DNA from 4 places in the Enterococcus sp. DIV0210g genome. Region 1 is predicted to be linked to each of the others. Evidence: predicted binding sites of a transcription regulator. Region 1 holds the regulator's gene; each other region holds the start of a gene.
What was found. Region 1 encodes NrdR, which represses ribonucleotide reductase genes. Its sites were predicted from a motif close to ACACNATATATNGTGT; they were not measured.

Region 1 (5,653 bases):
GACAAAATCGCCCGAGAAGTCGTAGAACCTGGAACGCCGGGATTGGCAGCTGTGGTTCAGCATTTTGGTAAAGATATCTTAAATGAAGACGGCACACTCGACCGAAAAAAATTAGGGAAAATCGTCTTCAGCGATCCTGAGAAACGCGAACAGCTCAATCGCATATTGAATAGCTATATAAGAACGAGCATCAAAGACAATATCCAAAAAGCGAAACAAGCCAGCCCATTAGTTATTGTAGATATTCCTTTGCTATATGAAGGTCACTATGACAAATATATGGATCAGACAGCTGTTGTTTATCTTCCGGAAGAAAAACAGCTGCAACGTCTGATGGCACGCGATGGTTTTACGAGAGAAGAAGCAATGCAGCGGGTCGAAAGTCAGATGCCTATCGAAGAGAAAAAAAGAAAAGCGGATATCCTTTTTGATAATCAGCAAACAAAAGACAAGTTAGCAGAACAAATCATCTCATGGCTCCAAGAAAACAAGTTTATTTCTTAGAAAGTACTTTCTTTGTCTAAGCAGCAGGATTCTGCTATGCTGAAAGTAGAAAGCAGAGAGCGAGGGACATGTTATGGGAACGATCAAAAACCAAAAAGATAAAATTGTCGGAAACGCAAAAGAAAAAATCGGCGAACTTTTAGATAATGAAAACTTAAAGCAAGAAGGACGCGACCAAACAGAAATCGCAGAAGCACATGATGCAAAGTACAAAGAACGTATTGAAGAGCTTGAAGACCAGCAAGCGGAAAAAGAAGCACGTCAGCAAGATCTGACACAAGAACGAAAAACGGCGGAGCCAAAACGCAGGAAAGAACCATTGCCAGAACAAGAACATATTTCTGGCGAGCAGAGAATCGAAGAAGAACGAATGAAGCACTATACAGGAATCGAAGAAAAACTATAGTTTAAAGAAAAACTGGAGCCTATCCTAACGATTGGTTCCAGTTTTTTCTCACAACTGAAAAAGTAGTACAGCAAAAAGAGCCTGCTGTTTTCTTAAAAAACAGCAGATTATGTTAAAAAACGCGAGTGTTTCGGCATTTTTTGTACCGGAACATCGCGCTTCTACAAGGTTTCATGTTATAATACAACTAATCATAGCAATGATTTGATAAATCAGAAATGAAGAGGTGATAGTTATGCGATGCCCAAGATGCCACCATAATAATTCGCGTGTTATAGACAGCCGACAAGCAGATGACGGACGCGCAATCCGCCGCCGCCGTGAATGTGAGAATTGCGGCTTTCGTTTTACAACATTTGAACGAATCGAAGCTGCGCCGCTGCTAGTCATCAAGAAAAATGGCGAACGCGAAGAATTCAACCGTGATAAGATATTAAGAGGATTGATCCGTTCAGCGGAAAAACGTCCTGTTGCAATGGAACAAATGGAACAAATCGTCAACCATGTGGAGAATCGTGTCCGCAGTTTAGGCGAGAATGAAGTATCAACAAACTTGATTGGTGAATACGTGATGGAAGACCTTGTCAACTTAGATGAGATCGCTTATATCCGTTTTGCCAGTGTCTACCGTCAATTCAAAGATATGTCTGTTTTCTTAAAAGAATTGCAAGACATCGTTGATAAAGCCAAAGAAAACAAATCTGAAGACGACAAATCAGAAGAGAAGGAATAAGGAGGCATTTCGTTGGAAAATGCTTGGAAAGAACTTCAGCCTAAAAATATTTATCAAGGCAGAAAAACATTTCCATTAACAGAAGAAGGACAGCAAGCGCTGCTTTATCTTTATCAGCCGCTGATCGGAGGAGAAGCACTTAGTCTCTATTTCACGCTTTTGTCAGAGATTTCGAAAGAAACAGGCATCGGATCAGAAGCGCTGCACGCAGATTTGCTAAGTGGATTGGATTGCGGTTTGCCGCAGTTTTATGAAGCAAGAAAAAAATTAGAAGGAATCGGTCTGCTGGATGTCTACTTCAAAGAAGATCCAAGTTTAGGACCTTGTTTCCTCTATGAATTGCTTGAACCTTTAGCGCCCGATGCGTTTTTTAAAGATGCTGTCTTAAGTTTTATGCTGTTGGAAAAAACCGGCGAACGCCGTTGGAACCAGCTGAATGAGAAATTTCAATTCAAAAGATTTTCTTCAGAAGGCTACCAAAAAGTTACTAAAAAGTTTTTAGATGTTTTTCGTTTCAACGAAGCATCTTTTGAAGCAGACAAGGAAAAAATCGAACAAAGCCAATCCGCGTTTGAAAAAGAAAAAACACCAACTTTGATTGACGATGCGATTCAGGTCGATTGGCCGTTTTTAAGCGACTTGCTGCAGAAAAAACATATCACTTCACTGGAAAAACCAGTGATAGAGCAAATTGAACTCTACCATCGATTGTATGGCTTTGATGAATTGACGCTTGGGGAACTTATTGCTTCAGCGTATGATTTTACCCAGCAGACGGTGTCATTGAAAGATCTGCAAAAGCAAATCATCTACCGCCAAAAAACAGTAAAAAAAGAAGAAGTACCTGAAACAGCTGCTGCACAGCAGCTCCCAGCAAAAAATGATGCAGCCAGTGCGTTGATCGCTGACAGCAAAAACAATCCGCCAATGCAATATCTTGAAGCTGTGAAGAATGCAAAAGGCGGGTTTGTCTCCAAAGAAGAAAAGTGGCTGATGCAAGACTTGGTCAAACAATCCAAGTTGCCTAACAGCGTTATCAATGTTTTGATCAATTATGTGCTGGTCATCAAAAACCAAGCATCATTAAAAAGCAACTATGTCAATACGATTGCCAACGAATGGCAGCAGGCAAATATCCGTACCCCAGAAGAAGCCGTTGAGCATGTTCGGGAACTGAGTGAGCCCAAGCCGAAAACAGCCAAAACAACCTATGGAACGGCGAAAAGAAACGTACGCCGCGAAAAGCTGCCTGACTGGGTGAATAAACCAGAAGAAGAAAAACAAATCAGCAGCGAAAAGCAAGCAGAAATCGATCGCCGATTCAAAGAATATCTTGCTAAAAAGGAGGGAGATAACTAATGGAAGACGTAGGAAAAGAATTGAAAAAAATCATCAGCCGGAAAAATTACCAGGAAAAATACGCAGAAATGATTGCTGCTGTCCTAGAAGACACCGATGTCCAATCTTTCCTAGCTGCGCATCGTGAGCAATTGTCACAGGAAGATATTGAAAAAAGCTATGCGAAACTCTATGAATTCGTTCAAGAAAAGAGAAAATATCAGAAAAATGATCCGACAATGATCGCACCTGGATATGAACCGAAACTGACATTGAATTTCCATTATGTAGATGTGACTTACGTTCCTACTGAAGCCCTTCTTGCAAGACAAAAACAAGAAGAGATCCGCAGTCGGATTCGTGCAGTCGATATGCCGAAAGATATCCAATCTGCTTCATTTGAGAAATTTGAACAAACTAGCGGACGAAGCGAAGCATTTTTAGAATCCTTTAGTTTTGTGCAGGAATATGCTTCTGATCCAAAAGGCTACCACAAAGGATTATATCTTGTCGGCAGTTTTGGTATCGGCAAAACCTACTTGCTTGGCGCAATTGCTCGTGATTTAGCAGTAGCAGGATACACAACGACGCTCGTGCATTTCCCAACATTTGCTGTAGAGATGAAACAAGCCATCGGAAAAGATCAAGTAGCCGAAAAATTGGATGCAGTCAAACGTTCGCCTATTTTGATGATGGACGATATTGGTGCAGATGCCATGAGCAGCTGGATCAGGGATGAGATTTTTGGTGTTATCCTTCAATACCGAATGCAGGAACAATTGCCGACGTTCTTTTCTTCAAATTTTACTATGGAAGAATTGGAACAGCATTTATCTGTGACGCAGCGCGGAGATGAAGAACCGTTGAAAGCAAAACGGATCATGGAACGTATCCGTTATTTGACCAAAGAAATAAAAATGACTGGACAAAACCGCCGCAATACGAATTGATGCCAACGGAGGACATTTTTTGATGAAACACTTATGGAAGTTTGCTGTTGTCGGAAGTCTGGTGTTTGTTGCTGCTGGTTGCGGAACGTCTAGTGAAGCAGAAGAAAAAACAGAAGAAGTCAGTATTTTGACTGCGGTTCTTGCAGAAGATCCCGTAATAACATGGCGACTATCATCAGGAGAAGTGTATGCAGACATAACCTTGAAAGATACGGTGAAACTAAAAGGAGAATTTAATCCGCGTGTCTTACGTATACCAAATTTAAAGCTAGAACAAATCAATGGTGACTTCACCGAGTTGACGGAAGGAACAAAAATCCGCTTAGTTACAGAATTACGTCCGATAACAACAAGATCTTATCCTGGACAAATGGGCGGCAACAGTGTCAAAGAATTCACTATTTTGGATTAGCAAAAAGACCTTACTATAAACCAGCAATCATGGAGGATTTTTGTATGAAATATGGATTTATTGCTGTTGTCGGAAGTCTGCTGTTTGTTGCTGCCGGATGCGGAACGTCTAGTGAAGCGGAAGAAAAAACAGAAGAAGTCAGTATTTTAACTGCTGTTCTTGTAGAAGATCCCATAATAACATGGCGACTATCATCAGGAGAAGTGTATGCAGACATAACCTTGAAAGATATGGTGAAACTGCAAGGAGAATTTAATCCGCGCACCTTACGAATACCAGCTTTAAATATAGAAAAAATCGAGGGTGATTTCCCAAAGTTGACGGAAGGAACAAAAATCCGCTTGGTTACAGAGTTATCACCGCCTACAACAAGATCTGAACCCCCTCAATTACTATCGTTCGATCCCAGATTCAAAGATAACGTCAGAGAATTCACTATTTTGGATTAGCAAAGTTTGAAATAAAAGACCTTACTATAAACTCACGATCATGGAGGATTTTTGGATGAAGTATGGATTTGTTGTTGTCGGAAGTCTGCTGTTTGTTGCTGCTGGTTGCGGAACGTCTAGTAAAGCGGAAGAAAAGGTCCTATCAGGATCGGATACGATTTTGCAAGACAAGATGGACAAAAATGTCAGTATCTTAATTGCGGTTCTTGCAGAAGATGCTGAGATAATAAAGAATGAATCATCAGGCAGAGACTATGCCAGGGTGATCCTGAAAGACATGGTCAAATTACAAGGTGAATTTGATCCAGGCGCTCTTTTTATACCGAATCTAGATTTTCATCAAATTAATGGAGATCATACCGCTTTGAAGGAAGGAACAAAAATCCGCTTAGTTACGGGATTACTTCCGCCAACAACACGATCTTTTCCCCCTCAATTAGTCGGGAACAGTCTCAAAGAATTCACTATTTTAGATTAGCAAAGTTTAAAGAAGCTTTTACTATAAACCCACGATCATGGAGGATTTTTGTATGAAATATGGATTTATTGCTGTTGCTGCAAGTTTGCTTTTAGTTGTCGCTGGCTGTGGAAACCGCGCGGATGCTGAGGATTCGTCTACGCAACCAACACAAGAAAGTGTGGCTAAAACAGGAACGAGTTCTTCAGAGCAAGAACCGGAAGGAGTACCAGAGATGTCAGATATCACTTATACTGCTGTATTGGCAGAAGATGCGAGAGTCGAGCAGGATACAGTTTCTCTTTCTTTAACCGATGTTTCTTCTGAAGACGAAGCAGGACTTCAAGAAGATTTGATTTTGAATTTGGAAGATACTCAAGTGAGCGAAATCCAAGATTCACTCC
Region 2 (5,653 bases), 600 kb from region 1:
TAACAGTCAATGAAGCGGTAAACAACAAAATGATGTACTATGTAGGTGTTTTTTCTGACCAAGAACTTTCAAAAGAAAATGGGCGTCAAATCCAATTTCCGCAAGGGATGTATGTCGTTGTAAAAGGTGAAGGCCAAACTGCGGAAGAATTAAACCAAACATTGACAGGAGCAGGTTTTGGTCAAGTGCTGCCGGCTTTGGAAGGGTATGCGTATGTTGGCGGACCAAATGCAATCGTGGAAGAAGAAAAAGCAGGTTCATTTACAGGAGAACTGTGGATTCCAGTGGTAAAACAGTAATCGATTTAGGAAAAAGTCAAGAGAACTAGAAGAAATGGTCGGAGAAAAGAGGGCTTAATGTTCTTTTACAGATTTTTGGTGCAAAAACAGAACAGATTTTCGTATTTTTCTGCTTTTTCTTGACGTCAGGGGCAAGATTTCAGTATGATAGTTGTCAGATAGAGGTAGTAAAAAGGCTTCTCTTCAAGCAGTAGCAGCTGCTTGAAGAGAAGGAAACAGATGCTGACCGATCAACTTGCCATAGTCGATAAGCAGTGCCGTTTGGAACTATTTTAACGAAAGAAAAGCGAAAAATCCAGTCGTTGGATAAATACCGCAGCTGCGTTTACTTTTAGATTTCAGCGAAACCGATAAGAAAAAGCAGACTTCGTTATTGGCGGACGCAAATCTGAGTGTATTTTTTCTGTTATGTTTCATTGAAATTTAAAGACAGCTCTTTTCCACAGCAACATTTTACCTGCTTCTATCTTTTGAGCGAGCGTGTTCGTTTCTGCAAAAACAGCTTTTACAGCTGTTTTTGTTTTTTTATTTAAAAATAACAATATCACTTTTATTTTCGTTAGCTCCATATACATAAGTAAGGATTTAAAAAAACACTATATATTGTGTTTTGATTTCTTCATACCATTAATAAAACACAAAATCTAGTCTTTTTTTTAAGAAAATTAGGAGTAGAATGAGAATAGATTTTTAGTCATTGGGATCCAATAATTGAATGGGCTTGATAAGCAGATCCCAAAATAAAAAAGATATCGAATAGGTATTCGTCGACAAAGCGTCAATGTTTCACTATAGGTGGTATTTATAATAAAGGAAGGATTGTATGTCAGTGATTTTAATTTCAGGAACAATAGGTGCGGGAAAAAGTAGTTTGACAGATATGCTTGCTAACGAGATCAACTCTCGTCCGTTTTATGAGAATGTGGAGGATAATGAGGTATTGCCTTTATTTTATTCGAATCCTGAACAATATGCGTTTTTACTGCAGATTTTCTTTTTGAACAAGCGATTCTTAGCAATGAAAAATGCGTTGATCAACGATGACAACGTATTGGATCGTTCAATCTATGAAGACAGTCTTTTGTTTCATCTAAACGCAGATCTTGGACGAGTAAGCGAGATGGAAGTGAAGCAATACGATCATTTACTCGACACGATGCTTCATGAATTAGATGATGTAGCACCGAAAAAAAGACCGGATTTGATGGTCCATATCAAAGTTTCTCTTCCTACGATGTTGGAACGTATCAAAAAAAGAGGGCGTGATTATGAACAGTTGGAAAGCGATCAAACGCTTTATGACTATTATGCTTCATTAAATGAGCGATATAATCGCTGGTACGATGAATTTGATGTTTGTCCAAAAATCCAAATCGACGGCGACCGTTATGATTTTGTAGAAAATCCAGAACATGCCGGAGAAGTGATCGAACAAATCAAAGCAAAATTGGCAGAAATGGACGTAGCAGACCAAACACATCTAAGCTACTATACAGAGAACCAGCCAGCAAAAGGTCAAATTTTAGGAACGTTGACAGAAAAGACATCAGAAGTCTCTGAATAGTCCTTTTTTGTAATATATGCTTTTAGGAAAAGTTGTAAAAAAATTTAATAAATAACAAAACCCCAAAAACGCAGCTGCGTTTTTGGGGTTTGCTGTTTATGATAATTGTTGTGAAAAATGCATCATTGCTTGTGTAACAGTCTCAAGACTTTCTGGTTTGATCAAAGGCAGAAGCTTCTCATTTAATTCCGCGAATTCTGCGCTGGTCATTTTTTTCTGCTGCTGCTCTGCAAAACTGTTCATCAATAATTGTTTTGCTTCTTCTTTTTGATCATCTTTTGCATTTGCTAAAAAGAATGCTAAAAATTTTTCTTGCCCTTCATTCATAAAAATACCCTCATTCATATACTTGTTTTTTTCTGTTTGAATACTTCTCGAAAACGAATCAGAGACTATAGATATTACCGCTCTCGTCCTTGATTCGAAAGTTTCCGACTTTCGTAAAAATGATTTCGACAGTTTTTCCGTTTTCTTTTCCGGTGACAATGTACTGATCTTCTTTTGTGGTGATCGTCACATCTTCTAGCAAAGTTGTCGCTTGTTCACTGGAAGAAGAATCAGTGCTGTTTTTGTTATAAGAACGTGTCCATTCCATTTTGTTGTCTTTGAACGAGATTTGACCACTCACCAGATCCATATCTTCGCGAACTTTTAACGTATAGACGCTGTTAGTGATATCTGTTTCTTCTGCTGCGAGTGTAGAAGATTCCGTTGTCTCATCAGTTGACTGGCCAGAACCAAAGATCGTACAGCCTGAAAATATAAAAACGCTCAGAGCTAAAGCAGATATCATTGCTAATTTCTTCAAAATCCTGCCTCCGTTTAATAGGATACAAGGATTATACCACTCTAAAAGCAAACACGAAACTCATCCGTGAAAAATGAAACCGTTTTGATAAATAAAAAACGAGAATGTAACAATCGTAAGCGCTTGCTCATCTGTTTTTTCTTAGTTTTGAGATCAAAAATCTAATAGCGTTCTGTTTAGTGAGAGCGTTCTTTTGTTTCACAACTATTTTTTAAGGTAAAAAAGTTATTTTTGAGAAAATGAGCCTATATCCTGTATTACTAAAGGCGCTCTTTACGTTATTTTATTTAACAGAAAAATTATTTCTGCTTTTTTGCGCTTTTTTGCTTCGTCAAAACCAAATTAAGTATATAATAGAACAGGCGAATTTAATTTGGGAGTGAAAGAAGGTATGAGGAAAAAAAGACCCTTTCTGCTTTTCTGGCTGGCAGGCTTTTTTGTTTTTCTGCTGCTTTCAGCGGCTATCACTGGAAAAACTAACGCAGATATCAAACAGACAACTCCAGAAACGACGATCGCAAGCAAAAAGTCGTTAGATCAATTCAAAGGTGAATTTTCGACGTATTGGTGGGAAGATTATACGTTTAAAGAAAATTATGACAAAGGTGAATTAGAGATATACCTGCCTAAAGGAAAAGAAAAGAATCAATTTACGAATATCAATGATGTGTTAAGTGCGATTTCTTTGCGGCAATATCAGTTCAAAGACAAATCGTTACTTGTGCTTTTGCATGCAAGCGATGGTGAAAAATTAGCACGCATGAAAAACGGCAAAGTAATCAAAAGCTATTCAGACAAAGTTGATGAAGAAACAGTAGCAAATCGGCTGAAAGAATGGAAAAAAGCAAACACGCAGCAGCCGACCCAAACAACCAATACTGCAGAAGAAAGTACCACAGAGACAACGATGCAGGAGCCTGCGCAATAAAGCCAGACTCGATAACAGAAATAAACTGCTGACACCGAGGTAACCGCCTAGTTTGAAAAGGGGATATCTCTGCAGCAGTTTTTTTGTTTTTTAACAAAAAGTAAAATTTTCTGCCTCTAATGATTTTTTTCACGATTTTTCATTTTTAAGGTGTAAAGTAAGTCCAAACTCAGAAAGAAGGGATGTTTGTGGCGCAGCTAAAAAAATTGTGTCAGAATCGTTTGAATATCGTTCTGCTAGTAAGCTTCTTTTTTTGGTTAAAAACAATGTTTGCTTACTATACAGATTTTTCGCTAGGAGTAGAAGGCGGGATCCAACATTTTATTTTATGGTTCAATCCTTTAGCGACGACTTTGCTGTTATTCGGCTTAGTGCTCTATGTCAAAAAAGAAAGGACAGCACTGATCTGGCTTTTGATTTTAGACATCATAAATACAGTGATCTTATACCTGAATATTATTTTTTATCGAGAATTTACCGACTTCATCACCATCAAATCAGTACTCGGTTTTTCTAAAGTTTCGCAAGGATTATCTGGAAGTTCGTTTGCTTTGATGGATTTCCACGACATTATTTATTGGCTAGATATTCTGGTCTATATTGGTGTGCTTATTTGGATGTGGCGAAAGAAAGTAAGTTTGACCAATAAACCATTTAAGAAACCAATGGCCTTCGCGATCACTTGTCTTTCATTCTTGATTTTTTCAGCCAATCTAGCAATGAGCGAAGCCAATCGTCCGCAATTGCTGCAACGTACATTTGACCGTTCTTATATCGTCAAATATCTTGGAATCGATGCGTATACTGTTTATGACGGGATCAAAACAGGTATGACCAGCAGCGTACGCGCACATGCCAGCAGCAACGGAATCGATGATGTACTGAAATATACAAAAGAACATTACGCAGAACCTGATCCAGATATGTATGGTCTTGCCAAAGGAAAAAATATCATTGTCCTTCATTTGGAAAGCTTCCAGCAATTTTTGATCAATATGAAAGTAGATGGACAAGAAGTTACACCATTCTTGAATAGTATTTTTTCAAATCAGTCAACAATCAGTTTCGACAACTTTTTCCATGAAGTAGGGCAAGGGAAAACAAGTGATGCCGAAAACATGTTAGAAACAGGCACATTTGGTTTGCCGCAAGGGTCATTATTTACTGAACTTGGATCAGATAATGTGTTCCAAGGCGCGCCAGCGATCCTTAATCAAACAAACGGTTATACCAGTGCTGTTTTCCATGGAAATGTCGCAAGTTTCTGGAATCGCGACCATGTATACAAAAATCTAGGGTATGAAAATTTCTTTGACCGTTCATACTTCGAAGATTCAGATGAGACATTAGGATACGGGATTTTGGACAAAGATTTGTTCAAAGAATCAGCAAGTTATCTTGAACATCTTCAACAACCTTTCTATGCTAAATTTTTATCTGTAACAAATCACACACCGTATTATACGGATGACAAGAATTTTGATTTTCCTTCTTTGGATACGGGGAACAGTACAGTGGACAATTATGTTCGTACGGCACATTATCTTGACCAATCCTTAGAGCAATTCTTTACGTATTTAAAGAATTCTGGTATTTATCAAAACTCTATGTTTGTTATTTATGGTGATCATTTTGGTATTTCTAATACAGATAATAAAGATTTGGCTGAAGCACTAGGAAAAGATCCTGAAACATGGGATTCTTTTGATAATGCGCAAATGCAGCGTGTTCCATTGATGATCCATATTCCTGGTTACACTGGCGGAAGAGTGGACCATACGTATGGCGGGGAAATCGATGTACTGCCTACCTTGCTTCATTTAGCGGGTGTGGACGACAAAGAATATGTTCATTTTGGGACAGATTTACTCTCAAAAGAGCATGATCAAGTCGTCGCTTTTAGAAATGGCAACTTTGTCACACCGAACTACACGGAATTAGGCGGAAAAACCTACGACAATAAGACAGGTGAAATCGTTGATCCGGAGAAACTCGGTATCAAAGACGAAATCGACAAAGACCAGGAAAAAGTGAAAACAGCACTCAGCCTATCG
Region 3 (5,653 bases), 1.1 Mb from region 1:
GTCGCCATCTTTGAATTTGACTGTTTGATTTGCTGTTTCTTTGCCATCTGCTTTGATTATGACTTGAGCAGAATGCTGAACGATTTGCTCGCTGGATGTTTGCTCAGTGTTCTTATTTGTTTCACTTTGACAGCCTGCAAAAACAGATAAACTCATCAATGCCGCTGCTACTAATAGTGCTTTTTTCATTTTTTCTTTCCCCTTTTTTATAATCCGCATTTCAATTGGACTTTGCAATTTGTACATGTGCTGCAGCCGCCGATTTCTTCAATTGTTCCTTCATGGCAAATCGGGCAAAGTTCAACTTCGGAAACTTCATTTTCTTGACTTGCTTTTTCGATTAGCTCTGTTTCAACTACTTGTGACATCGTGTTTTCTTCTGCTTCAAGTGTCAATACTTGCGAGTCGCGGCTGCCATCGACATAAACAGTGCCGCCTTTTGCTCCCCCACGATAAAGTGATTCATAAATTGCTGCGACTTGTTTCACTTGGTACCCTTTTGGCGCATTGACCGTTTTTGAAATCGAGCTGTCGATCCAACGTTGAATCGTACATTGAACATCCACATGTGCTTCAGGTGCTAGATCCATTGCTGAAACAAAAAATTCTGGCAGCTGTTGTTTATTTGCTTGAGGATTTTCAGCCAAATATTCTTCCACGATCTCAGCATTGACTTCAATAAATTTACCCAGACGTCCGCTGCGGAAATAAGAAAAGGAAAAATAAGGTTCTAAACCTGTCGCAACTCCTGCCATTGTCCCAGTTGATCCAGTTGGTGCGACTGTCAGCAAATGAGAATTTCGGATGCCGTATTTTAATATATCTTGACGAATTTTTTCAGGCATTTTTTGCATATAGCCTGAATGGATAAAGGCTTCACGCAGTTTTTGAGTCTCCGCTTCTGTTTCTCCTGTCAAGAATGGGAAACTGCCTTTTTCTTTCGCTAATTCAATAGATGTTTGATACGCAGTAACTGCGATTGTCTCAAAAATCTGATCAATCAGCTGATTGCCTTCTTCTGATCCATAAGTTTTTTCGCAATAAATCAACAAATCAGCCAGTCCCATAACACCTAACCCGATGCGTCGTTCTCCTTTTGCTTGTTTTTCATTTTTATCAAAGAAGTAAGGTGTCGCATCAATAACATTGTCTTGGAAACGTACGCTTGCTTGTACTGTTTCAGCGAGTTTTTCAAAATCAACACACTTGTTCTTTTTATCTGCCATATTTGCTAAATTGATTGCAGCTAAATTACATACTGCATAAGGTGTCAAAGGCTGTTCGCCGCAAGGATTTGTCGCTACGACTTTTTGTCCGTAGGCTGCCGCATTTGTCATCTCATTTGCATTATCGATAAAGAAGATTCCTGGTTCTGCAGAATAGGTTGCGCAAAAAGTAATCAGTTCCCAAAGATCTCGTGCTTTGATTGTTTGGTATACTTTGACTTTTCGACCAGTTCTTTCCCATTCTCGAACGTCACCGATTTCTGCCCAGTTTTTATCATAATCAGCCATTTCCTCTTCAGAATACTCTTCAATTGCTGGGAAACGCAAGCTGTACTCTTGGTCTTTTTCGACAGCTTCCATGAATTCTTTGGTCAAACATACTGAAATATTGGCACCTGTTAAAAATTCGCTGTTGTTTACTTCATAGTGGCCGCCAAGTGCTGTTTTTTGGGCCAGTTCTTTTAAATAGCTGTTTTCTTTAAGTGCAAGCGTATCTTTTTCATCAAGGATTTTTTCGTATAATTCTTTTTCTGCAGGTGCGAGTGGGACAAAATTCAATTTTTCTTGCGCAAATCGTTGGATTGTTGAATTTGGATTTGTTTTTATCAAATGTTGGAGAACAGCAGGGTTTTGGATTTTTGAAATAATAAATTCAAAAATATCTGGATGCCAGTCTGCCATCATGATCATTTGCGCCCCGCGCCGACTACCGCCTTGTTCAACTAAGTTCGTCAGATTCGCTAAGTCATTCAACCATGAAACAGCACCAGAAGATTTGCCGTTCACGCCATGGACAATGGCTGAACGAGGGCGCAAAGTCGATCCGTTTGTTCCTACACCGCCGCCGCGGCTCATGATTTCCATCACTTCTTGACGATGTTGTGCCAAACCGCCTCTTGAATCATGGATAAAAGGCATCACAAAACAATTGAAGTATGTGACTTCGGAAGCTGTTCCTGCGCCATACAGAACTCTGCCGGCAGGAATCAGATTTTGTTCTGCTAAATGTTGATAAAATGTTTGGAAAAGTTCTTCTTGATTGCCTGTTTGGTCATTTTTTGCAATCCCGTTTGCTACACGTTTGGCAATTTGTTCGAAGTATAGTTCCATTGGTTTTTCAACTTCGATCCGCTCTCTTTTTACACGTCCAGATTCGGCTTCTTTTGGATCAGTTAATGCGCTTCTGAACTCTTCTTCTACTTCGATTTCTAGCTGACTGCCTTCTATTTTTCGGACGATTCCGATACCTCTTGCAGGATATTTAGGATCAGCTTGCGTGGTTAAAACAACAAGGTCTCCTGTTGAAATCGTCTCGCCTTTCGGATCTTTGAATGCGTAACGATCCAACATGATAAGACGAGAAATGCCCTCAAATGTTTGAGTCATTTCTTCTGTGATTGGATAAACGCCTGGGAAAAGAAGGATCTCCTTATTTAATTTGTCTATTGTTTCTGCAGGTAAACTGGTTACCATTTCCTCACTCCTCGCAAAAGATAAAACACCATATATTGTATTCGCAATTAATTATCACACTATATATAGTTCATTTCAACGTTGAAATAATTTATTTTTGTGGTAAAATGAGAATGTTTCTCAATTAAACAAAACAAAAAAGCCGGCTGTTGGGCCGGTTTTTTTATCGTTTAAAAATTTGTTATTGCTTGGAGCTGATCGGTTCATTCACAGCCTCTACTTAAACGGTGTTCGCAGCATTGCTTCTACGGAATTAGGCCTAACAAATCAAAAATATGAGAAGCTATTTCTAATTTGTCATTCTTAATTCTTGAAGCAGACCATGCTGCTTACAACCTCTACCTAAACGGTGTTCACAACCTCTACATTTGCTCTTTACTTTTCAATGGTTCTTCGTAGGTCGTTCCATCATAGCAAAATCTTGTTTCAATGGTTGGCTCTTGGTCTTCCGCATACAGATATTGACTAAATGGAAAGTCGATACTTTCCCCTGATTTTGTTTCGTCACCTGAAATCTCATAGCTCATTTTTTCATTTACGTCTTGCTGGCGTAATGAATCCAATACTGCATCTACGATTTCTTGATCACTTTTTGGGTCTTTTACTAGTTTTTTATAATCTCTTAGAAATTTTTCTTGTCCTTCAAATAATTCCATTAACATATTTCTTCACCTCATCATAATTGATTTATTTTTTATTCATGCTGCTGTTTTTCCAAAATACTTTCCACTGTTTCTCGAATATCTTTCAGATAATTTGGCAAATAGAGCGGAATCTCTTCAAACACATTGCTTTGGTTCGCATAAGCTTTCGGATCTAAAAATCCTATTTCTTCTGTGGCGACTTCAAACAATAATTGATTTGGTTCTCTAAAGTAAAGAGATTCAAAAAATTCTCTATTTTTAATACCAGAATTATTGAAATTTTTCAGATTGAGTCTCTTGTCTACTGCTTCCAACTCTTCCATGCCTTTTACCCCAAAAGCGACATGATGGACGCCGCCAATCCCTTGTTCCGCAATTGGATTTTCCACGTCTTGGATGATGTGGACTTCTTGATAAAATTTTTCGTCTTGGTTCTCGAGAATCGTCACTTCATTTTTTGTTTCAAAAAACGGGGTCACTGATTTTCTTTGCCAGCCAAAATTCAATAGTTCTCTTTCTGTTGCTTCCGCAAATTGCACGCGTAGTTGGATCGCATCGATTCCGATAATGGCATGTTCTGTTGGTATCCCTTCACTTGTATAAGGGAAATAATCATTCGGGTCCTCAAAATCTCTAAGTGGTGTCAATGCCATTTGTGTGTTATCTGGCGCTTCAAAACGCAACATTGGACGCCCTTCAAAAGTTTCGATCCCATAGTGGCAAATATCGTGTTTTTCCAATTGTTCCGCCCAGAAGCCTAATGATTCAACAGTTGGTACTTTCATCACTGTACGTTCGATTGCATTTGTACCAAATTTGTTATCTTCACCGTCTCTTAGTTCAAAAAACGTTATTTCAGTGCCGACTCTCTGCGCAGCATCAGAAAAGAAAAGATGATACATCGAATGATCGTCTTGATTGATTGTTTTCATTAGTAATTTTAGCCCTAATACATTATGATAAAAGTCAAATGTAGGTTTAATATAGCGATTTAAAATGGAGATATGATGGATACGTCCAGTCATAGTACATCTATCCTTTCTACATAAAATCAAATTTTTTGGAGGTTGCTTATGGAATCATTTTTTCAAAAAGGGAAAGATCCAGATACACTTGTCGTTGCTTTTCACGGTACTGGAGGAAACGAATATCAATTATTGACAACGATTGCCAAGTTATTCCCTAATGCAAGTATACTAAGTTTTCTCGGAGATGTTGGCGTAGGCGCTCAAAGAAGATTTTTCGCCCCTCTTGTCAATCAAAAAGCAGACCGTGAAGATTTCAATCAGCATGTCGAAAATTTCATTGAAAATGTTTGGCCATCTGTTGAGAAAAGCAGTAAAAAAATCGTCTTTATCGGCTATTCAAATGGCGCGAACTTCTTGTTAGGACTATTAGAAAAAGCACCAAATATCGCAGATGACTTTATTCTCCTTCATCCAATCGATCTAGGGTACCAATTCGATGCTGCTTCAGATGCCAATGTTATCTTAACAACAGGTTCTCAAGACACTATCAGTCTCCCTGGCGATGTTTTGAAGCTGACAAAACAGTTGGAAGCTGTCTTTCCTTCTGTAGAATTGCTGATTGCAGACGGCAGCCACCAAGTAACATCAGAAGAAATCAACGAAATCCATCAATTTCTTCAACAATAAGAAAAATGACGCCAAGAGAGCACGCGAGCAAGTCGCTCAGCTCCTTGGCGTTTTTTCAGATCTTGCATAAAAGTTTTTTGATCATAAAATCTATGTTTATTGTCAAAAAACAAAATTTTTATTTCAAATAATGACAGCCTTTACTTCCTTGTGTGCCAAGGCTAGAGTGAGTATAACAAAGGGAAAAAATAACGTCAAATATAAGAGGTTGTGAGCAAAGCGTTTTGATCCGAGCACCAAGTAGGTACTGTTCGACATCGAATCACTTCGTTCTTCGTGTTTCACAGCATTAAGACTCTTTTCAACTCAACGGAGAAACAGCTTCTCATTTTTTTTCGTTGAAAAGCTTAACGCCGAGGAACAACTGAGAAAATACCGTTTAGAGAGAGGTCGTGAACAAGCTGGTCAGCTCCAAGTGCCAAGCAGGTACTGTTCCACATCGCATCACTTCATTCTTCGTGTTTCACAGCAATTAAAAAAATCCCAGAAAACAGATTAGGGGGGAAACCTGTTTTCTGGGTTTTTTTGACGATAGTTATTGTTTTCTAAAATCGGGGAAGAATCATTCACACTTTTCAATCAGCGGATTAGTCAATGATTGTGTATTTTGTATCTGCTAAAGCGTCTTTTAATTCGCTGACAGAAGCATCTCCCA
Region 4 (5,653 bases), 600 kb from region 1:
CAGCAAAAAAGACGCGGTGTTTTTCTGCAGAATTCGATTCTAAATCCAGACATCAAAAAGACCGACACTAAATAAGTGTCGGTCTTTTTGACATGGTTTCTGCAGATTTTATATTAATTCTTGTTTTTTGATGGTTTCATATTCTGTATCTGCATCTTTGCATTTTGACCAAATAACGGCTTTATTTTCAGCTAATGAACGGGGGACATCGATGATCCGCTGATTGCTGCTTCCGCGAAATTGAAGTTGCAAGTTCTTTTTTGTGATATCAAAACGTCCGTCAACTAAAATATCGATCAAGGATAACAGTTCTTTCTTATCCTCGGAATCAACCATCAATTCTTCAAAAGTATAACCGCTCCATGACCAGATATCTTTCGTGTGGCCAAATTCTTCGCGGATACGTTTTACCACACGCAAAGCAACATTTGTATTCAAAAATGGCTCGCCGCCTAATAATGTAAGTCCTTGGACATAATCGTGGCGAAGATCTTCAATGATCCGTTCTTCTAATTCAGGGGTGAACGGCTGTCCATACCGAAAATTTTGTGCCGCTTTGTTGAAACAACCTTCACAAGCAAACAAGCAGCCGCTGACATATAAACTATTTCGGACACCTTCGCCATCGACAAAGTTGAACGCTTTATAATCGGCAATGTAGTCTTGGCTATATTCTTCGGCAAGCCATTCTTTGGGTTTTGGATTCCTCATAAAAAAACTTCTTTCCTTGTTTGATAAAACGAAACAGCAGAGATCTATGTGTTCGCAACATTGCTTCTGCGGAATTAAGTCTGACAAATTAAAAATATGAAAAGCTATTTCCAATTGGTCATTCTTAATTCTTGAAGCAGATCATGCTGCTCACAACCTCTACCTAAACGGTGTTCACAAAGCTGACTTTCGGCAATAAGCTTTTGCAAAATAAAATGTGAAGAACCATTTCATTTTGCAAAAGAGTCTTATTGCTCAAGTCATACCGCTTTGCTCACAACCTCTTACATATGCTTCACTCGTGACGATATCTCTTTATGGCGGCCATGCACCATTGGTCTTGCTTGCGGATTTCCCAGATAGCCGCATGTTCGTTTCACAACATCACATGTTTTAGGATCGTGGTTTCCGCATTGCGGGCATTCAAAGCCGCGTTCTGTTGGAGTGAAGTCTCCTTCAAAGCCGCAAGCGTAGCAGTGATCGATTGGTGTATTTGTTCCAAGATAACCGACTTTATCATAAGCATAATCCCATACAGCTTCTAGTGCTTTTGGATTTTGCTGAAGGACAGGATACTCGCAATAATGGATGAATCCGCCAGAACAATATTGCGGATAATCTTTTTCAAAGTCTAGTTTTTCAAATGGTGTTGGATTTTTTCGTACATCATAATGGAAACTATTTGTATAATATTCTTTATCTGTAATATTTTCGATTACACCGAATTTTTCAGTATCCAAGCGGCAGAAGCGATCTGTTAAGCTTTCACTAGGTGTAGAATATACACTGAAATGGTAGCCGTATTCATTTCCCCACGCGTCTGCTTTTGCTTTCAATTCTCTTAAAATATCTAAAGTAAATTCTTTCGCTTCAGGATTCTTTTCCCATTCACCGCCGAAAAAGGCAGAAGCTGCTTCATATAGACCGATATAACCAAGTGAAACAGTTGCCCGTTTATTTTTGAATAATTCATCTACAGCATCTGTTCGAGACAAACGTTTGCCGAATGCACCATACATGTACAAAATCGGAGCATTGGCCGGGATTGCTTCTTTACAGCGATTTACACGATAAACTAAAGCATCTTTCATTGTTGCTAGACGTTCAGAAAGAAGGGTCCAGAATTTTTCTTGGTCTCCTTTTGCTTCAATGGCGATTCGAGGCAAGTTTAATGTCACAACACCTAAATTCATTCGTCCTACGTTGATTTCTTCATCATTTTCATCTTTCCATCCTTGAAGGAAAGAACGACAGCCCATCGGTACTTTGAAACTGCCAGTCAATTCTACGATCTTGTCATAGTTCAAGATATCTGGATACATCCGTTTTGTTGCACATTCTAAAGCTAACTGCTTGATGTCGTAATTTGGATCGGCAGAATCAAGATTGACACCGCTTTTTAGGGTGAAAATCAATTTAGGGAAGATTGCTGTGCGTTTTTCGCTGCCTAAACCATTGATTCGATTTTGCAAAATCGCTTTTTGGATCTCACGTTCAAACCAATTTGTGCCTAAACCAAAGCCAAGTGATGTGAAAGGTGTTTGGCCGTTTGACGTAAATAACGTATTGATCTCATATTCCAGACTTTGCATAGCGTCAAAGATATCTTTTCTGGTTTTTGTTTTTGCATATTCTTCTTGGCGTTCAGGATTTTCGATCCATTCTTTTGCATCCGCTAAGTGTTTTTGATAATTCAATTCTGCAAAAGGTGCTAATAATTCATCCGTACGGTCAGCAGAACAGCCGCCATACTGACTAGAAGCAACATTGGCGATGATCTGAGAGATTTGCGCTGTTGCTGTTTGGATCGATTTTGGGGACTCGACTTCGGCATTACCGATTTTGAAGCCGTTATTCAACATACCTTTGAAATCGATCAGACAACAGTTCGTCATTGGCGTATATGGATGGTAATCTAAATCGTGATAATGGATATCGCCTTTTTGATGCGCATTGGCTACATGAGGCGGCAGCATTTTCAACCCAATCGATTTTCCAACGATTCCGGCAGTCAAATCTCTTTGTGTATTGAAAACGTTGCTGTCTTTATTTGCATTTTCATTGACCACTGTTTGGTCTTTGTTGATCAGTTTTTCGATGGAGAAATTGATATCTGTTGCTTGGCTGCGCTGAAAATCTCGTCTGGTGCGGTAACGGATATATTCTTCAGCCAATTCGTATTCATTTTTTTCCAATAACATATGTTCGACGATATTTTGGATTTCATAGATTTTGATATCTTGTGAAAAACGTTCTTGGATCTCTTTTACGACAAGTCCGACAATCATTTGGATTTTTTCATACGCTAATGGGGACAATGTGCCATGGATCTTTTTCTCTGCTTTGACTAAAGCAGCCAAGATTTTCTGGTCATCAAAAGCGACAGATCGACCGTCACGTTTGATGATCTTTAAACCAGCAGCACTTGTTGCAACTGCATCTTCTGTTTGTGGATTTTCTGCATACTCTAACATTGTATTATCAACTCCTGAATCATTTCTTCTTGTCTATCATAAAACAAAACGAAAAATGGAGCAACTATATATAGTGTGTACTTTATGTATAATTGTCTGTATATACTATATATGGTGTATATTTTATTGTGAAAAATTGTGAAAACGTAATGCGGCAAGGCTTGATATGAGGTGCAGGAAATAAAAATGAATAAAAAATTTTTGGATAAAGTTTACTTGTATGGAAGGTGACAAAAACTAAAGGGAAAAATATAAAAGAATATGCTACTATTCAAGTAATGAGAAAAGGAGGGAAACGATTGGAAAAAATGATCGAAGTAACACACCTAAGCAAAATCTACGGGAACAAAACAAATCCTGTCAAAGTATTAGATAATCTATCGTTTTCTGTAGAAGAGGGAGAGTTCGTCGGGATCATGGGTCCAAGCGGTGCTGGGAAAACAACCTTGATGAATATTTTATCCACGATCAGTTTGCCGACTATGGGAAGCGTCCAGATCCAGGGGCGGGAAATAACGAAGATGAAAAACAGTGAACTAAGCAGCTTTCGCCGAAAAGAGCTGGGGTTCATTTTTCAAGAATTCAATTTGATTGATACTTTAGATGCAAAAGATAACATCTTGCTGCCGTTAGCAGTTGAAAAACTGCCCAAAAAAGAAATCGACGAACGTGTAGAGCACGTTGCAAAACTTTTAGGCATCGAGTCTTTTTTGGATCATTATCCAGAAGAATTATCGGTAGGACAGCGGCAAAGAATCGCTGCGGCACGGGCATTGGTCGTTCATCCCAAAGTTATTTTTGCTGATGAACCAACAGGATCGCTGGATTCGAAATCAGCCACTGGATTATTAAATTATTTGACGATGATGAACGAAAAAGAAGCAGCTACGATTCTGATGGTCACCCACGACCCTTACACAGCCAGCTATTGCAATCGTATTCTATTTATCAAAGACGGCGTTATATTTTCAGAAGTCGTTCGGCGCGGCTCAAGGAAGGAATTTTTTGAAAAAGTGATCGATATGCAGGCAGCAATCGGAGGAGGTGGCAAACTAAATGCTCTATAAACTGGCCGCTAAAAGTTTTTTCCGCCAGTCACGAGGATACTTGGTCTACTTTTTCTGTATGACACTATCCGTTATGATCTATTATTCTTTTAATGCGATGACGTATGATCAGTCTCTGATTCGATTATCTGCCCAAAGTTTGGCTATCGACAATGTTTTGGGATTTGGGAATTTTTTGATTACCAGTCTGCTGATTTTCTTTATGTTTAGCGCCAATCGTTTTTTCTTGAACAAACGAATCAAAGAATTTGGGATCTATCAATTATTCGGAGTCAAAAAAAGTCAAGTCGCAGTCATTTATTGTATGGGGATCGCAGCAATCAGTTTTGTTTCTACTTGTTTAGGCATCTTGCTTGGCATCATTTTTTCAAAGCTTTTTGCAATGATTTTAGTCAAGATGATGCATCTTCAAGTTTCCACACCATTTTTTGTGTCGATTCCTTCGATTTACGGAACAATCACTCTTTTTTTCATCATCATGGCGGTGGTAGCGCTGCATTCGCTTTGGAAAATTTGGCTGCTGCCGATATTTCCTTCTTTTGAAGCGATGAAAAAGCCGTATAACAAAATGCGAAGTACCAAAAATTGGCAGTATTTTTTAGGGATCAGCGGAGTAGTATTGATTCTTTATGGTTATATAAGCGCATTGAGATTTCGCGATGTATTGACACAAATATTCATGGAACAGCTAAATCCATCATTGATTTTTCTTTATCCGCTGATGATTTTCTTTTGTTGTGTGTTAGGCACATATCTCTTTTTCAGCTATACTGCAAAAATCATTTCCTACAAGGTCAGCAGACAAAAGAGCAGCTACAAAGGTCTGCGCTTCTTGATCACGGGCAATACACGGATCCATCTGCTAAAAGGGAGAAGAACCAACACATTGATCACGGTCATCCTTGGTATTTCTTTGGCGATGATCGGCGGAGTGGCTTCGTTATCCACTTTCATGGTGCAGCAGGGAGAGTTCTTTAATCCAACTTCGTATCAAATGAGTCCTTCTGCAGCCAAAAAAGCAGCAACGATTCTTGCAGAAAACAATGAAACGAAAAAAGAGCTGATCATGAATTACAAGATTACTGGAAGTATGACGAATCTTGATATGGCAAATACAAATACAAATGAATTTCGTCTTGTAAATCTGGTTTCAGAAAAGGAATACCAACGATTCCGTCAAAATGTACCATCTGCACCAAAAATCAAGCTGAAAGGATCAAACAAAACAATCTTATTGGACGAACTGCAAACGACGATACGGAATTTCACGAATTATGGGTCAAATATTTATTTGCCCAATGAAGTTACTTTACAAATCCAAGAATTTTTGCCGGATTATCTAGGAGAATCTAGTCTGCGTTATGCTAGTCCAACACTGATCGTTTCCAATGAGCTTTATCA

Region 2: a site for NrdR is predicted at 893-908, ahead of IGI64_RS09605 (deoxynucleoside kinase). Genes of this name have one in related genera too.
Region 3: a site for NrdR is predicted at 2,725-2,740, ahead of IGI64_RS11810 (vitamin B12-dependent ribonucleotide reductase). Genes of this name have one in related genera too.
Region 4: a site for NrdR is predicted at 3,247-3,262, ahead of nrdD (anaerobic ribonucleoside-triphosphate reductase). Genes of this name have one in related genera too.

What each region holds. Positions count from the first base shown of each region.
Region 1 covers NZ_CP187903.1:1,365,988-1,371,640, reverse strand. The annotation lists gene coaE (dephospho-CoA kinase) at 1-504, shown strand, start outside; gene IGI64_RS06700 (hypothetical protein) at 578-910, shown strand; gene nrdR (transcriptional regulator NrdR) at 1,146-1,643, shown strand; gene IGI64_RS06690 (replication initiation and membrane attachment family protein) at 1,656-3,002, shown strand; gene dnaI (primosomal protein DnaI) at 3,002-3,931, shown strand; gene IGI64_RS06680 (hypothetical protein) at 3,954-4,343, shown strand; gene IGI64_RS06675 (hypothetical protein) at 4,388-4,792, shown strand; gene IGI64_RS06670 (hypothetical protein) at 4,848-5,270, shown strand; gene IGI64_RS06665 (hypothetical protein) at 5,323-5,653, shown strand, end outside.
Region 2 covers NZ_CP187903.1:1,969,920-1,975,572, reverse strand. The annotation lists gene IGI64_RS09610 (GyrI-like domain-containing protein) at 1-299, shown strand, start outside; gene IGI64_RS09605 (deoxynucleoside kinase) at 1,123-1,863, shown strand; gene IGI64_RS09600 (hypothetical protein) at 1,960-2,190, opposite strand; gene IGI64_RS09595 (hypothetical protein) at 2,249-2,671, opposite strand; gene IGI64_RS09590 (hypothetical protein) at 3,063-3,599, shown strand; gene IGI64_RS09585 (LTA synthase family protein) at 3,788-5,653, shown strand, end outside.
Region 3 covers NZ_CP187903.1:2,461,146-2,466,798, forward strand. The annotation lists gene IGI64_RS11805 (DUF4430 domain-containing protein) at 1-189, opposite strand, end outside; gene IGI64_RS11810 (vitamin B12-dependent ribonucleotide reductase) at 207-2,699, opposite strand; gene IGI64_RS11815 (hypothetical protein) at 3,062-3,361, opposite strand; gene IGI64_RS11820 (VOC family protein) at 3,394-4,368, opposite strand; gene IGI64_RS11825 (alpha/beta hydrolase) at 4,417-4,998, shown strand; gene IGI64_RS11830 (heavy-metal-associated domain-containing protein) at 5,586-5,653, opposite strand, start outside.
Region 4 covers NZ_CP187903.1:761,685-767,337, forward strand. The annotation lists gene nrdG (anaerobic ribonucleoside-triphosphate reductase activating protein) at 109-711, opposite strand; gene nrdD (anaerobic ribonucleoside-triphosphate reductase) at 996-3,185, opposite strand; gene IGI64_RS03770 (ABC transporter ATP-binding protein) at 3,485-4,252, shown strand; gene IGI64_RS03775 (ABC transporter permease) at 4,242-5,653, shown strand, end outside.